3 regions of the Cyanobium sp. LEGE 06113 genome follow, and region 2 is predicted to be linked to each of the others. Evidence: riboswitches for the same ligand, from Rfam matches in the RefSeq annotation. Region 2 holds a riboswitch; each other region holds the start of a gene.
What was found. Region 2 has a riboswitch for cobalamin ahead of IQ220_RS03840 (fatty acid desaturase). Riboswitches for the same ligand answer to the same signal wherever they lie in the genome.
Positions count from the first base shown of each region.

Region 1: it holds a riboswitch for cobalamin, as region 2 does, so the genes downstream of both, IQ220_RS05960 (energy-coupling factor ABC transporter permease) here and IQ220_RS03840 (fatty acid desaturase) in region 2, are expected to answer to the same signal.
Region 3: it holds a riboswitch for cobalamin, as region 2 does, so the genes downstream of both, IQ220_RS00165 (fatty acid desaturase) here and IQ220_RS03840 (fatty acid desaturase) in region 2, are expected to answer to the same signal.

Region 1 is NZ_JADEWM010000002.1:361,050-365,411, reverse strand. It holds gene IQ220_RS05975 (energy-coupling factor ABC transporter ATP-binding protein) at 1-446, opposite strand, end outside; gene cbiQ (cobalt ECF transporter T component CbiQ) at 443-1,249, opposite strand; gene IQ220_RS05965 (energy-coupling factor ABC transporter substrate-binding protein) at 1,233-1,544, opposite strand; gene IQ220_RS05960 (energy-coupling factor ABC transporter permease) at 1,549-2,268, opposite strand; cobalamin riboswitch at 2,329-2,478, opposite strand; gene IQ220_RS05955 (hypothetical protein) at 2,586-2,837, shown strand; gene IQ220_RS05950 (Y-family DNA polymerase) at 2,882-4,168, opposite strand; gene IQ220_RS05945 (LexA family protein) at 4,190-4,362, opposite strand, start outside.
Region 2 is NZ_JADEWM010000001.1:738,930-743,291, forward strand. It holds gene IQ220_RS03830 (arsenic resistance protein) at 1-517, opposite strand, end outside; gene IQ220_RS03835 (hypothetical protein) at 582-1,055, opposite strand; gene IQ220_RS03840 (fatty acid desaturase) at 1,057-2,103, opposite strand; cobalamin riboswitch at 2,300-2,475, opposite strand; gene IQ220_RS15525 (hypothetical protein) at 2,508-2,726, opposite strand; gene IQ220_RS15530 (HupE/UreJ family protein) at 2,738-3,115, opposite strand; cobalamin riboswitch at 3,141-3,283, opposite strand; partial or broken gene IQ220_RS03850 (pyridoxamine 5'-phosphate oxidase) at 3,372-3,479, opposite strand; gene IQ220_RS03855 (hypothetical protein) at 3,508-3,801, opposite strand; gene IQ220_RS03860 (CopD family protein) at 3,837-4,286, opposite strand; gene IQ220_RS16380 (alkaline phosphatase PhoX) at 4,290-4,362, opposite strand, start outside.
Region 3 is NZ_JADEWM010000001.1:22,817-27,178, reverse strand. It holds gene IQ220_RS00175 (arsenic resistance protein) at 1-657, opposite strand, end outside; gene IQ220_RS00170 (hypothetical protein) at 722-1,195, opposite strand; gene IQ220_RS00165 (fatty acid desaturase) at 1,197-2,243, opposite strand; cobalamin riboswitch at 2,440-2,615, opposite strand; gene IQ220_RS15415 (hypothetical protein) at 2,648-2,866, opposite strand; gene IQ220_RS15410 (HupE/UreJ family protein) at 2,878-3,255, opposite strand; cobalamin riboswitch at 3,281-3,423, opposite strand; partial or broken gene IQ220_RS00155 (pyridoxamine 5'-phosphate oxidase) at 3,512-3,619, opposite strand; gene IQ220_RS00150 (hypothetical protein) at 3,648-3,941, opposite strand; gene IQ220_RS00145 (CopD family protein) at 3,977-4,362, opposite strand, start outside.

The sequences.
Region 1 (4,362 bases), on a different contig from region 2:
CGCTCCAGCAAGGCCTCCAGCCCGAAGGTCTCCGCCGCCTGTTGCATCCGGCGGCGGATTTCAGCCTCCTCCAGGCCCAGATTCACCAGACCGAAGGAGAGGTCCTCCTCCACCGTGGTGGCCACCAGCTGATGTTCCGGGTTCTGAAACACCAGCCCCACCTGCTGGCGCAGGCGGCGCAGGGATCCGCGCGCGTAGCGGATTGGTGCCTCTCGCCAGCGGAGTTGGCCCTGCTGAGGGCGCAGCAGGCCATTGGCCAGCAGGAACAGGGTGGTTTTGCCGCAGCCGTTGTCGCCGATCAGGCCGCAGCGCCACCCCTCGGGCACGTCCAGGCTGAGGCCGCTGATGCACGCTTCGAGGGCGCAGGGGTAGCGGAAGCCCACCGCCTCGAAGCGCAGCAGGGTTGTTGCCGGCTTGCCGCCATCGGGGGGCTGCGCTGGAGTCATCGCCCCAGCCCCAAGGACAGGGCACCGAGCAGGGCACAGCCGGCGATGGCCTCTCGCTGATGGCGCGGCGAGCCCCGGTGTCGCTCTGCAGCCAGCACCCGCAGCTCGCCGTCAAACCCCCGGGCCGCCAGGCCCATGGCGAGGCCCCGGTAGCTCGCCAGGGAGCGATGCAATAACTGGGCCACCAGCACCCCCAGACTCTTCAGTCGCTGCCTCCAGCCGCGCCTCCCGGCCCTGGCCTGCTGCGCCACCCACAGCTCGCTGGCGATGCCCATCAGGGTGAAGATGAAGCCATAGGTGAGCACCAGCAGCTCCAGCAGCAGGGGCGGCAGTCGCAGGCGCCGCAGCACAGCGATCAGCTCACTGAAGGGCGTGGTGAGCAGCACGAACATCAGACAGCTGCTGGCGGCCAGCGAGCGGCTGATCAGCAGCGCGGCCTGCCCCACCCCCTGCTGGCTCACATACAGCATCCAGCCGCCGGCCAGGGGCCGGGCCAGCTGCTGCCACACGTCCCCGCGAGCGGTGGCGGTGAAGGCGTCGAGCGGCACCGCCTGCAGCAGCAGGGCCGGCAGGCTGGCGATGGCGAACCCCAGCGGCAACAGCAGCAGCGGCAGGTAGAGCCGCGCCGGGATCGCGGCGTACACCACGATCCAGAGCGCCAGCCAGAGGCTGATCAGGCCCTGGACCAGCGGAGGTGCCACCAGCCCCAGCAGCAGCAGCACCGCCGCAAAGGCCAGCTTCTGGCCCGGGGGCAACCAGCGCAGCCGGTTGCCGTAGGCCAGGGCGTCAATCCGGTGACTCATCGCCCCTGTTCAGAGCGCGTCCTTTGTAGAGCCCGATCACGTAGCCGATCACACCGGCGCCAAGGGCCGCCTGGCTGGCGAACAGCAGGCTTTCCACCTCGCCGCTGGGCAACGCCACCACGGCGTTGAACCAGGGCCTGTAGCTGGGCTGGATCTCGCTGATGGCGTCCATGCCCTGGCCGTCGGCACCGGAGAATTCGCCGCGCACGACCAGCACGGGCAGGGCGCTCAGGGCCACCACGGCGAGCACCAGCAGCCAGTTGCCCTGGGGGCGTTGCTTTCCAGAATCGGTCATGGGGTCAGCTCTCCTGGTGGAGCAGGCGGAGGGTCTTGAGCTCGGGCTGGCCATAGGACTGCAACCAGTTCCACACCAGCACGGTGAGCAGGCCTTCGGTGATCGCCAGGGGAATCTGGGTGATCGCGAAGATGCTGCCGAATTTCAGGAATGAGGCCATCACCCCACCGCTGGCGGCGGGGAAGGCGATCGCCAGCTGGCCAGCGGTGACCACGTAGGTGGCCAGGTCGGCGAGGGCGGCGGCGGCGAACACCGCCAGGCGCCTGTGGCCGCTGCTGCTGAAGAGCTGAAAGGCGCCCCAGGCCACGAATGGCCCCACGATCGCCATCGAGAAGATGTTGGCGCCCAGGGTGGTGAGCCCGCCGTGGGCCAGCAGCAGCGCCTGGAACAGCAGCACGATGCTGCCGATCACGGTCATCACCGTGGGGCCGAACAGAATCGCGCCCAGGCCGGTGCCGGTGGGGTGGGAGCAGCTGCCGGTGACGGAGGGAATCTTCAGGGCCGAGAGCACGAAGGTGAAGGCGCCGGCCAGGGCCAGCAGCAGCTTCAGCTCCGGGTGGCTGCGGCTGATGCGCGTCAGCGACCGCAGCCCCACCGCCAGGAAGGGCAGCGAGATCAGCCACCAGGCCACGGCCCACTGCAGCGGCAGGAAGCCCTCGGCGATGTGCATCGCCTGCGCCGGGGCAGGCGTTAATAGAACAAGGCAGAAACTGAGCGCAGCCATCAACGACAGGCTGGCCAGCTTTGCTGGCATGGTCTTCACTCTGTACCTCGCAGGTAAGACAGTTGAGTTGTGAAGAACGGCAGGTGTTCTGACTGATCAGGGTCCTGGGACCCTGAAACACAGTTGCGGGACAGCGGCCGATTTCAACGGCACTTTCCCTGTTGCCTCCGGCGGCTGAACCCCGCCGGAACCGTTCTGAATCTGAGCATACCCACGGCGGCTCAGCTCTTTCTCGCCCCGCTTCAGGTTTCGTGTCCGATTTCAGGGCGGCCGGCGTGCTCAGTAACCTGGGTGTGCTCCGTGTTCCCCCCGCGTCCATGGACTTTTTCGAAGTGCTCTGGCACGGCGAGGGCATCGGTGATGGCGGCGATCTGGAGGAGGCCCTGATGGCCTATGCCCTGGTGAAGCCCGACGACGGCGACTGGGCTGCCGCCTGCAGCGCCCCCGGCGCCGCTCCCTGCATCCGTCGCTACGCCTCCTTTGACGCCTTCCTCGACAACGCCGATGAGCTGGAGACGATTCCGGTCACGGCGGCGATGATCGAGGCCTGCCTGGCGCAGCTGCCCTGAGTTCCGCCCCACGACGAGCCCGGCCGCAGCGCTGATCCCGCCTTTCACTGCGCCAGCACCCGTGGGATCGCCTCCAGCCGCGTGGTGGCGGCCCGGGAGAGCCTGTCGCGCCGCATCGCCCAGGGCGGTTGCAGTCCGCAGGCGGCCCACTGCACGGTGCCGCGCCCGTAGCGGCGGTTGAGCCGGTCCACGGCGGCCATCAGGGCAGCGCGGCGCTGCTGCTGCTCCGGCGGCAGCGGTTGCAGCAGGTGGTGTTGCAGCAGCTCCTCGCCCTGCAGCTGCAGCAGCAGCACGCCGGCCTTCTGCAGCGGGTGCTGGGGACGGAACAGGGCCTCGGCCAGGGGCAGGGCCGCCGCCAGCAGCACGGCGGTGTCATGGCTGGGCAGCGCCAGGGTGAGGGTGGCGCTGTTGCTGTAGAAGCTGGTGCCGTTGAACGGGTTGCTGCGCACGAACACGCTCAGGGCCCCGGCCCGCTGCCGTTGGCGGCGCAGCTTCTCGGCCGCCCGCACCGTGTAGGTGGCCACCGCCTGGCGCAGCTCCGCGGCCGTGCGCACCGGCTGGCTGAAGCTGCGGCTCACGCAGGTTTCCTGCTTCGGCGCTGGCACCAGGGTGAGCGGCAGGCAGCGGTGGCCCCGCAGTTCCTGCTGCAGCCGCAGGCCCACCACGCCGCACTTCTGGCGCAGCTCACCGCTCGGCATGTCGCGCAGGGCGAGGGCATGGGCGACGCCCCGCAGCCGGCACCAGCGGGCCAGGCGCCGGCCGATGCCCCACACGTCTTCGATCGCCACCTGCTGCAGCCAGGCGGAGGGGTCGCTGCAGGCCCCCAGGTCGAACACATGGCCATGGGCCGGTTGCCCCTTGGCGAGGCGGTTGGCCAGCTTGGCCAGCACCTTGGTGGGGGCGAGGCCCACCGCCACCGGCAGCCCCAGCTCCCGCTGCACCGCCCGCCGCAGCTCCAGCCCCCAGGCGGTGAGATCGCTGCCCGGCGGCCGGGGCAGCAGGCCGAAGGCCTCGTCGATCGAGTAGATCTCCAGCTCTTCCACCCAGCGCTCCAGGGTGGCCATCAGCCGCTGGCTCATGTCGGCGTAGAGGGCGTAGTTGGAGCTGCGCACCACCACGCCGAGGCGCTCCAGCTGGCGCTGCACCTGGAAGTAGGGCTGGCCCATGGCGATGCCGAGCCGCCTGGCCTCGGCACTGCGCGACACGATGCAGCCGTCGTTGTTGGAGAGCACCACCAGCGGCCGGCCCAGCAGGGCGGGCTCCAGCACCGCCTCGCAGGAGGCATAGAAGTTGTTGCCATCGATCAGGGCGATGGCCGTGCTGGTCGGCATGGCCCCCTCAGCAGCGGCGGATCACATGGGTGGCCACCCCCCAGATGCGGGCGCGGGATGCGGGTGCAGCGGCAGGGCCGGGTAGGCGGGATGGGCCGCCTCCAGCCACTGCCGGGTTCCGCGGCCGGCCAGGCGTTTCACGGTGAAGCCGCCATCGAGCAGGGCCACCACCACCAGGCCCGCCCGCGGTTCGA
Region 2 (4,362 bases):
GCAGGATCTGCTGGAACACCCTGGCCATCGGCACGTCCACCGCTGTGCCCATCAGCACCCTGGCGTAGAGCGGTGTGGCCAGGGACCCAAGCACCAGCCCCACCACGGTCATGCGCACCGCTGCTTCCAGGTTGCCCTTGGCAAACCCCGTCCAGGAGATGGTCATGCCGCTGGTGGGCAGCAGCGCCGCCAGCAACAGGCCCAGGGCCACCAGGGGTTGGCTGGCGAAGAACAGCCGGCCGATCGCCAGGGCCACGAACGGGATCACCAGAAAGTTGATCGCCTGGGCCGTGAGCTGCAGCCTGAGGTCTCTGCCACCCAGCAGCAGCGGCAACCGCAGGTCGATCAGCATCGGATACACCATCAGGAAGGTGAGGGGCATCACCAGGCTCACCAGCCAGGCCGAGGGCAGGGTCACCCCCCAGGCCAGGCCGAGCAGCATGGCGGCTGGGATGGCCCACACCAGGCGCCGCTGCAGGGCCATCAGCAGGGCGAAGGGCCAGGGGGCGGTGGCCATGGCGGCTGCAGCGCATCGAAGTCATCACTCTACGCGTTTATGCGCATAATCAGGTGTTATTGGGTCACGGCACTGCGGCGCAGGCGAATTCACTCCAGCGCCGTTCCACCAGTTCAAAGCAGGTCGGTGGCGCCGTGGGCAGCTTCCTGAGCAGGGCGATCAGCTCGGGGCCATGGCCACTCAGCAGCACCACCAGCTCCCTGGCCGGGTCGTAGCTGTCGAGGGCCCCCAGGCTCGGACGGATCGCTGCCGGTCCCAGCCCCTGGTGGCGCAGCTGGGCGGTCACCTCGCTTCGCGCCACATAGCGCCGGCTGAACCGCACGCCGTCGAGGCGCCAGTCGTGCTCAGGTTCGAGCGGAGCGGCCAGGTGGCAGATCAGCAGACCCCGGCCGCTGAGCCGATAACCATCCCAGGCGGCATGGCCGATCAGCAGGCTGTTCTGCTCCAGAAAGCGCGGTTCCCAGGCCCCTGAGCAGGCGGATTCCTGCCCATGCCAGGACCTCGGTCCCCGCCACGGCTGCCCTGGCCAAGCCGGCAAGTCAGGCCACGGCATCGACCTGCTCCGGACAGGGCACCAGGCGCTCAGTCTCCCGATCCCAGAGCTTGAACTGGGCGCAACTGAGCATGTCGCCGAGTCGCAGACAGGGCACAGCCGCCAGCAGACGGGCATTGGCCTGGTGGGCGGCGCGCAGGTTGTAGTTGGGAATGCGCTCCGAGAGGTGGTGGATGTTGTGGTAGCCGATGTCAGCCGTGAACCAGCGCAGCCAGGCCGGCATCTGCAGATAGCTGGTGCCTTCCAGAGCTCCCTGCATGTGGCTCCAGCCCTCGGTGTTGTGGGCGTAGCTGCCCTCAAAGATGTGCTGAACGAAAAAGATCCACAGGAACAGGGCTGCCGAGAAGGTGAGGGTCACGCCGTAGAGCCCCAGCACCAGGCCGAATCCCCAGCGCTGGCCGGCCGCCACCACCAGGGCGATCAGCACCACGTTGTTCAGCAGCAGATCCCAGAACTCGGCCGAGCGCGGCACGGCCTGGGCCCGGACCGCCCGGGAGATCTCCTTGAGAAGCGCCAGCCTGGGCTGGATGGCGAGGTAGTAGAAGCCACCGGGGAGGGCCATCAGCGGATGGCGCAGCAAGGCGTAGGTGGCCTGCTGCCTGGCACTCAGCTGGGCGTAGTCGTCGGTGGTGATCAGGTCGGTGACGCCGCGATAGCGCTCCCAGTCGCCATTGGTGCGGTGGTGAAAGGCGTGGTCGTTGGACCAGGCCAGCTGGGGAATGGCATTCACCAGCCCCAGGATGAAGCCCCCCACCCGGTTGAGCCAGCGGCTGCGGAACAGGGAATGGTGGCCGCAGTCGTGCATCAGGGAGAAGCAGCGCAGCGAGAACAGCACCAGGGGAATCACCAGCAGGGGCACGGCCCAGGGCGCCCGCTGGGCGAGATGGATGGCCAGGGCCCAGCAGGCCAGGTAGGGGCCCACGGCGCTGAGGATCTGATAGGCGCCGCGCCAGTTGCTGCTGCGGGCATAGGGGGCCAGAACGAAGTCGGCTGGCCGGAGATCGGTGGTCATGCAGGAGGGCGAGGGGGGCATCACGGCACGAGCGGATCAGCCGGCGCGGACACCAGAGGCTGGCGCCGGCCCGGTCCGGCCCTGGAGTGCTTGTTGGGGACGTGAACGTCTGCGGCGCGTCTCAGCGCTCGGGCAGGCCCTGGCAGGCTGAAGGCGGGTGGCTTCCAGGGCTGGAAAGAAAGGCTTGGCTCATCGTGGAACCCGGTCCGCGCCGGGGGAGAGGGGTGATCACAACGGCGAGCGTTCTGACTGAGGGGTGCTCCCAGGAGCGAACCCCATCACAGCTGCGGGACAGCGCCGGACTCGCAGAGGGTCCAAGAACCCCCTCCCCACCGGACTTTCCTCCTTGCGTCCAGGGTGTGAACCACTGGAACCGTCACGGCCAGTCTGGTGCAGATGTCAGCCAACTGACGCCTCTGCGGCGTTCAGCGGGCAGCGAAGGCGATCGGGCCGAGGATCAGGGCCGCGCCAGCGACGGCGAGCAGCAGGGCCACGGCGGCGGTCCAGCGGCTGGGCAGCTGCCGCAGCACGAGATAGCTGCTGCCGCTCACCAGCACCGAGGCGGAGAAGGAACCCGCCCACCACAGCGCTGAGGCGGCACCGGCCGGAGCCTCCTGACCATGGAGCATGGCGTGCACGGCCACGGCTGCAGCGATCAGGCACCGCAGAGCTCCAGGGCCGGCGCCAGCGGCGACTTCTGGCTGCGCAGCACCAGCAGGGCCACGGCGGGGATGGCCAGGGTCGCCAGCAGCTCGGCACCAGGCAGCCCGCCGCCCATGGCGCCGAACACGCCTCCAGCCAGGGCGCCAGCCAGCCCCCAGAGCAGCAGCTCGGCCGAGAGGTAGGAGGCCGCGGCGCCAACGGCGATCAGCAGCAGCAGGTGGTCGGTGCCCGCCAGTGGATGCAGGAAGCCTCCCACCAGGCCGCCTGAGGCCACGTTGTGGGCCTGGGCCGGCTGGCCGAGCAGCAGGGTCGTGGCGGTGGCCAGGGCCACCAGAAGGCCGAGGGAGCGGCTGGAGCGGAGGTGTTGCATGGTTTCTCCCGGTTTCCGCGCCGGGCAGGAAAGAACTCAAAGCGGCGAGCGTTCTGACTCAGGAGCAGGTCTCTCCATCACAGCTGCGGGACAGTGCCGGAGTTGCACCGGACTTTCCTCGTTGCCTTCCGGGCCAGAGGCTCGGAAACCACTCCGCTCCCATTGTGCTCCTGCTGCGGCGATTCGGCCGCAGACCTGATCCCACAGACCTGATCTCTGGGATTCAGGTCTTCCTCGCGCCAGCCCTGCTCCAGCCTCCAGCGGCGGCGACGCTGGCCAGTTGCAGCCAGCGGGCCGCCGGGGAGCGTCCTTCTCGCTCACGGGCGGCCCGCAGCAGGGGGCGCCAGGGGGGGAGCTCGGTCAAACGCTCACGCCCTCAAAGAGCCACGCCCTCACGCCGCTTGGCCGGAGCGCCGCTGGAACGCCAGCCCCGCACCACCCACAGCCGCTCCGCCTACAGCCAGCGCGCCAAGACCTCCTGCCACGGCCAGGAACCCCAGCGTCTGCAGGGCCAGCAGGAACAGGCCCAGGGCCGAGGCGGCCTTGATCTGGATGCGGGCCTTGATCAGCAGGGTGAGCAGCAGCAGCACCGTGGCCTGCAGGCCGGCGCTTGGCGGCGAGGGCCGCGGTGCTGATGAGGCTGAAGGGGCAGGGAAGCAGCATGGCTTGAGGGCAGTGCCCCCCATGCTGGCGGGTGGGCCCTGCCGGGCGTTGCCCCTGTTCAGCTGAAGCCCCCCAGCCGGATGCCGGCGCCCACCACCACGAAGGCGATCGCCAGGGCTGTGATGGCGCGGATGTGCCAGGTCAGGGGGCCCAGCCTGGCGTCGCTGAGGTTGGGGATGAGGCGCAGCCGGGCATCCAGGGCCAGGGCCACGGTGGCGGCCAGCAGCAGCAGCTTGGTGCCGACCAGCACGGCGATCGGGTTCGCCGGGTTGAACAGCCCCTGCAGGCCCGGCAGGTAGATCCAGGCCATGGCCAGGCCGGTGATCACCTGGATCGCCAGGGCGGTGAGCCCCAGGGGCTCAAACACCTCCTCGTAGGCCCGGATCGGCGCGGCGCTGGCCTGGCGCAGGGCCCGGGGCAACACCCCCAGATCCAGCACCAGGTGGCCGCCGGTCCACACCGTGGCGGCCAGGGCATGCACGATCACCAGCCAGGAGAACAGAGACATCGCTCAGGGCAACAGCGGCCCGCCGGTTTGGCGGCTGATGGCCACGATCCCAGGCCGGGGCACCCTGCCGGGCACG
Region 3 (4,362 bases), 720 kb from region 2:
GGCCACGATGCCCACCACGCCCAGGGTGGAGAAGGGGGCCAACCGTGGCTTGATCACCTTCCTGTAGTGCTCCGCGCCCCTGGCGGCGATCAGCGCCACGCGGGTGATCTGCCCCAGCAGCAGCGGCAGGAACACGATCAGCAGGATCTGCTGGAACACCCTGGCCATCGGCACGTCCACCGCTGTGCCCATCAGCACCCTGGCGTAGAGCGGTGTGGCCAGGGACCCAAGCACCAGCCCCACCACGGTCATGCGCACCGCTGCTTCCAGGTTGCCCTTGGCAAACCCCGTCCAGGAGATGGTCATGCCGCTGGTGGGCAGCAGCGCCGCCAGCAACAGGCCCAGGGCCACCAGGGGTTGGCTGGCGAAGAACAGCCGGCCGATCGCCAGGGCCACGAACGGGATCACCAGAAAGTTGATCGCCTGGGCCGTGAGCTGCAGCCTGAGGTCTCTGCCACCCAGCAGCAGCGGCAACCGCAGGTCGATCAGCATCGGATACACCATCAGGAAGGTGAGGGGCATCACCAGGCTCACCAGCCAGGCCGAGGGCAGGGTCACCCCCCAGGCCAGGCCGAGCAGCATGGCGGCTGGGATGGCCCACACCAGGCGCCGCTGCAGGGCCATCAGCAGGGCGAAGGGCCAGGGGGCGGTGGCCATGGCGGCTGCAGCGCATCGAAGTCATCACTCTACGCGTTTATGCGCATAATCAGGTGTTATTGGGTCACGGCACTGCGGCGCAGGCGAATTCACTCCAGCGCCGTTCCACCAGTTCAAAGCAGGTCGGTGGCGCCGTGGGCAGCTTCCTGAGCAGGGCGATCAGCTCGGGGCCATGGCCACTCAGCAGCACCACCAGCTCCCTGGCCGGGTCGTAGCTGTCGAGGGCCCCCAGGCTCGGACGGATCGCTGCCGGTCCCAGCCCCTGGTGGCGCAGCTGGGCGGTCACCTCGCTTCGCGCCACATAGCGCCGGCTGAACCGCACGCCGTCGAGGCGCCAGTCGTGCTCAGGTTCGAGCGGAGCGGCCAGGTGGCAGATCAGCAGACCCCGGCCGCTGAGCCGATAACCATCCCAGGCGGCATGGCCGATCAGCAGGCTGTTCTGCTCCAGAAAGCGCGGTTCCCAGGCCCCTGAGCAGGCGGATTCCTGCCCATGCCAGGACCTCGGTCCCCGCCACGGCTGCCCTGGCCAAGCCGGCAAGTCAGGCCACGGCATCGACCTGCTCCGGACAGGGCACCAGGCGCTCAGTCTCCCGATCCCAGAGCTTGAACTGGGCGCAACTGAGCATGTCGCCGAGTCGCAGACAGGGCACAGCCGCCAGCAGACGGGCATTGGCCTGGTGGGCGGCGCGCAGGTTGTAGTTGGGAATGCGCTCCGAGAGGTGGTGGATGTTGTGGTAGCCGATGTCAGCCGTGAACCAGCGCAGCCAGGCCGGCATCTGCAGATAGCTGGTGCCTTCCAGAGCTCCCTGCATGTGGCTCCAGCCCTCGGTGTTGTGGGCGTAGCTGCCCTCAAAGATGTGCTGAACGAAAAAGATCCACAGGAACAGGGCTGCCGAGAAGGTGAGGGTCACGCCGTAGAGCCCCAGCACCAGGCCGAATCCCCAGCGCTGGCCGGCCGCCACCACCAGGGCGATCAGCACCACGTTGTTCAGCAGCAGATCCCAGAACTCGGCCGAGCGCGGCACGGCCTGGGCCCGGACCGCCCGGGAGATCTCCTTGAGAAGCGCCAGCCTGGGCTGGATGGCGAGGTAGTAGAAGCCACCGGGGAGGGCCATCAGCGGATGGCGCAGCAAGGCGTAGGTGGCCTGCTGCCTGGCACTCAGCTGGGCGTAGTCGTCGGTGGTGATCAGGTCGGTGACGCCGCGATAGCGCTCCCAGTCGCCATTGGTGCGGTGGTGAAAGGCGTGGTCGTTGGACCAGGCCAGCTGGGGAATGGCATTCACCAGCCCCAGGATGAAGCCCCCCACCCGGTTGAGCCAGCGGCTGCGGAACAGGGAATGGTGGCCGCAGTCGTGCATCAGGGAGAAGCAGCGCAGCGAGAACAGCACCAGGGGAATCACCAGCAGGGGCACGGCCCAGGGCGCCCGCTGGGCGAGATGGATGGCCAGGGCCCAGCAGGCCAGGTAGGGGCCCACGGCGCTGAGGATCTGATAGGCGCCGCGCCAGTTGCTGCTGCGGGCATAGGGGGCCAGAACGAAGTCGGCTGGCCGGAGATCGGTGGTCATGCAGGAGGGCGAGGGGGGCATCACGGCACGAGCGGATCAGCCGGCGCGGACACCAGAGGCTGGCGCCGGCCCGGTCCGGCCCTGGAGTGCTTGTTGGGGACGTGAACGTCTGCGGCGCGTCTCAGCGCTCGGGCAGGCCCTGGCAGGCTGAAGGCGGGTGGCTTCCAGGGCTGGAAAGAAAGGCTTGGCTCATCGTGGAACCCGGTCCGCGCCGGGGGAGAGGGGTGATCACAACGGCGAGCGTTCTGACTGAGGGGTGCTCCCAGGAGCGAACCCCATCACAGCTGCGGGACAGCGCCGGACTCGCAGAGGGTCCAAGAACCCCCTCCCCACCGGACTTTCCTCCTTGCGTCCAGGGTGTGAACCACTGGAACCGTCACGGCCAGTCTGGTGCAGATGTCAGCCAACTGACGCCTCTGCGGCGTTCAGCGGGCAGCGAAGGCGATCGGGCCGAGGATCAGGGCCGCGCCAGCGACGGCGAGCAGCAGGGCCACGGCGGCGGTCCAGCGGCTGGGCAGCTGCCGCAGCACGAGATAGCTGCTGCCGCTCACCAGCACCGAGGCGGAGAAGGAACCCGCCCACCACAGCGCTGAGGCGGCACCGGCCGGAGCCTCCTGACCATGGAGCATGGCGTGCACGGCCACGGCTGCAGCGATCAGGCACCGCAGAGCTCCAGGGCCGGCGCCAGCGGCGACTTCTGGCTGCGCAGCACCAGCAGGGCCACGGCGGGGATGGCCAGGGTCGCCAGCAGCTCGGCACCAGGCAGCCCGCCGCCCATGGCGCCGAACACGCCTCCAGCCAGGGCGCCAGCCAGCCCCCAGAGCAGCAGCTCGGCCGAGAGGTAGGAGGCCGCGGCGCCAACGGCGATCAGCAGCAGCAGGTGGTCGGTGCCCGCCAGTGGATGCAGGAAGCCTCCCACCAGGCCGCCTGAGGCCACGTTGTGGGCCTGGGCCGGCTGGCCGAGCAGCAGGGTCGTGGCGGTGGCCAGGGCCACCAGAAGGCCGAGGGAGCGGCTGGAGCGGAGGTGTTGCATGGTTTCTCCCGGTTTCCGCGCCGGGCAGGAAAGAACTCAAAGCGGCGAGCGTTCTGACTCAGGAGCAGGTCTCTCCATCACAGCTGCGGGACAGTGCCGGAGTTGCACCGGACTTTCCTCGTTGCCTTCCGGGCCAGAGGCTCGGAAACCACTCCGCTCCCATTGTGCTCCTGCTGCGGCGATTCGGCCGCAGACCTGATCCCACAGACCTGATCTCTGGGATTCAGGTCTTCCTCGCGCCAGCCCTGCTCCAGCCTCCAGCGGCGGCGACGCTGGCCAGTTGCAGCCAGCGGGCCGCCGGGGAGCGTCCTTCTCGCTCACGGGCGGCCCGCAGCAGGGGGCGCCAGGGGGGGAGCTCGGTCAAACGCTCACGCCCTCAAAGAGCCACGCCCTCACGCCGCTTGGCCGGAGCGCCGCTGGAACGCCAGCCCCGCACCACCCACAGCCGCTCCGCCTACAGCCAGCGCGCCAAGACCTCCTGCCACGGCCAGGAACCCCAGCGTCTGCAGGGCCAGCAGGAACAGGCCCAGGGCCGAGGCGGCCTTGATCTGGATGCGGGCCTTGATCAGCAGGGTGAGCAGCAGCAGCACCGTGGCCTGCAGGCCGGCGCTTGGCGGCGAGGGCCGCGGTGCTGATGAGGCTGAAGGGGCAGGGAAGCAGCATGGCTTGAGGGCAGTGCCCCCCATGCTGGCGGGTGGGCCCTGCCGGGCGTTGCCCCTGTTCAGCTGAAGCCCCCCAGCCGGATGCCGGCGCCCACCACCACGAAGGCGATCGCCAGGGCTGTGATGGCGCGGATGTGCCAGGTCAGGGGGCCCAGCCTGGCGTCGCTGAGGTTGGGGATGAGGCGCAGCCGGGCATCCAGGGCCAGGGCCACGGTGGCGGCCAGCAGCAGCAGCTTGGTGCCGACCAGCACGGCGATCGGGTTCGCCGGGTTGAACAGCCCCTGCAGGCCCGGCAGGTAGATCCAGGCCATGGCCAGGCCGGTGATCACCTGGATCGCCAGGGCGGTGAGCCCCAGGGGCTCAAACACCTCCTCGTAGGCCCGGATCGGCGCGGCGCTGGCCTGGCGCAGGGCCCGGGGCAACACCCCCAGATCCAGCACCAGGT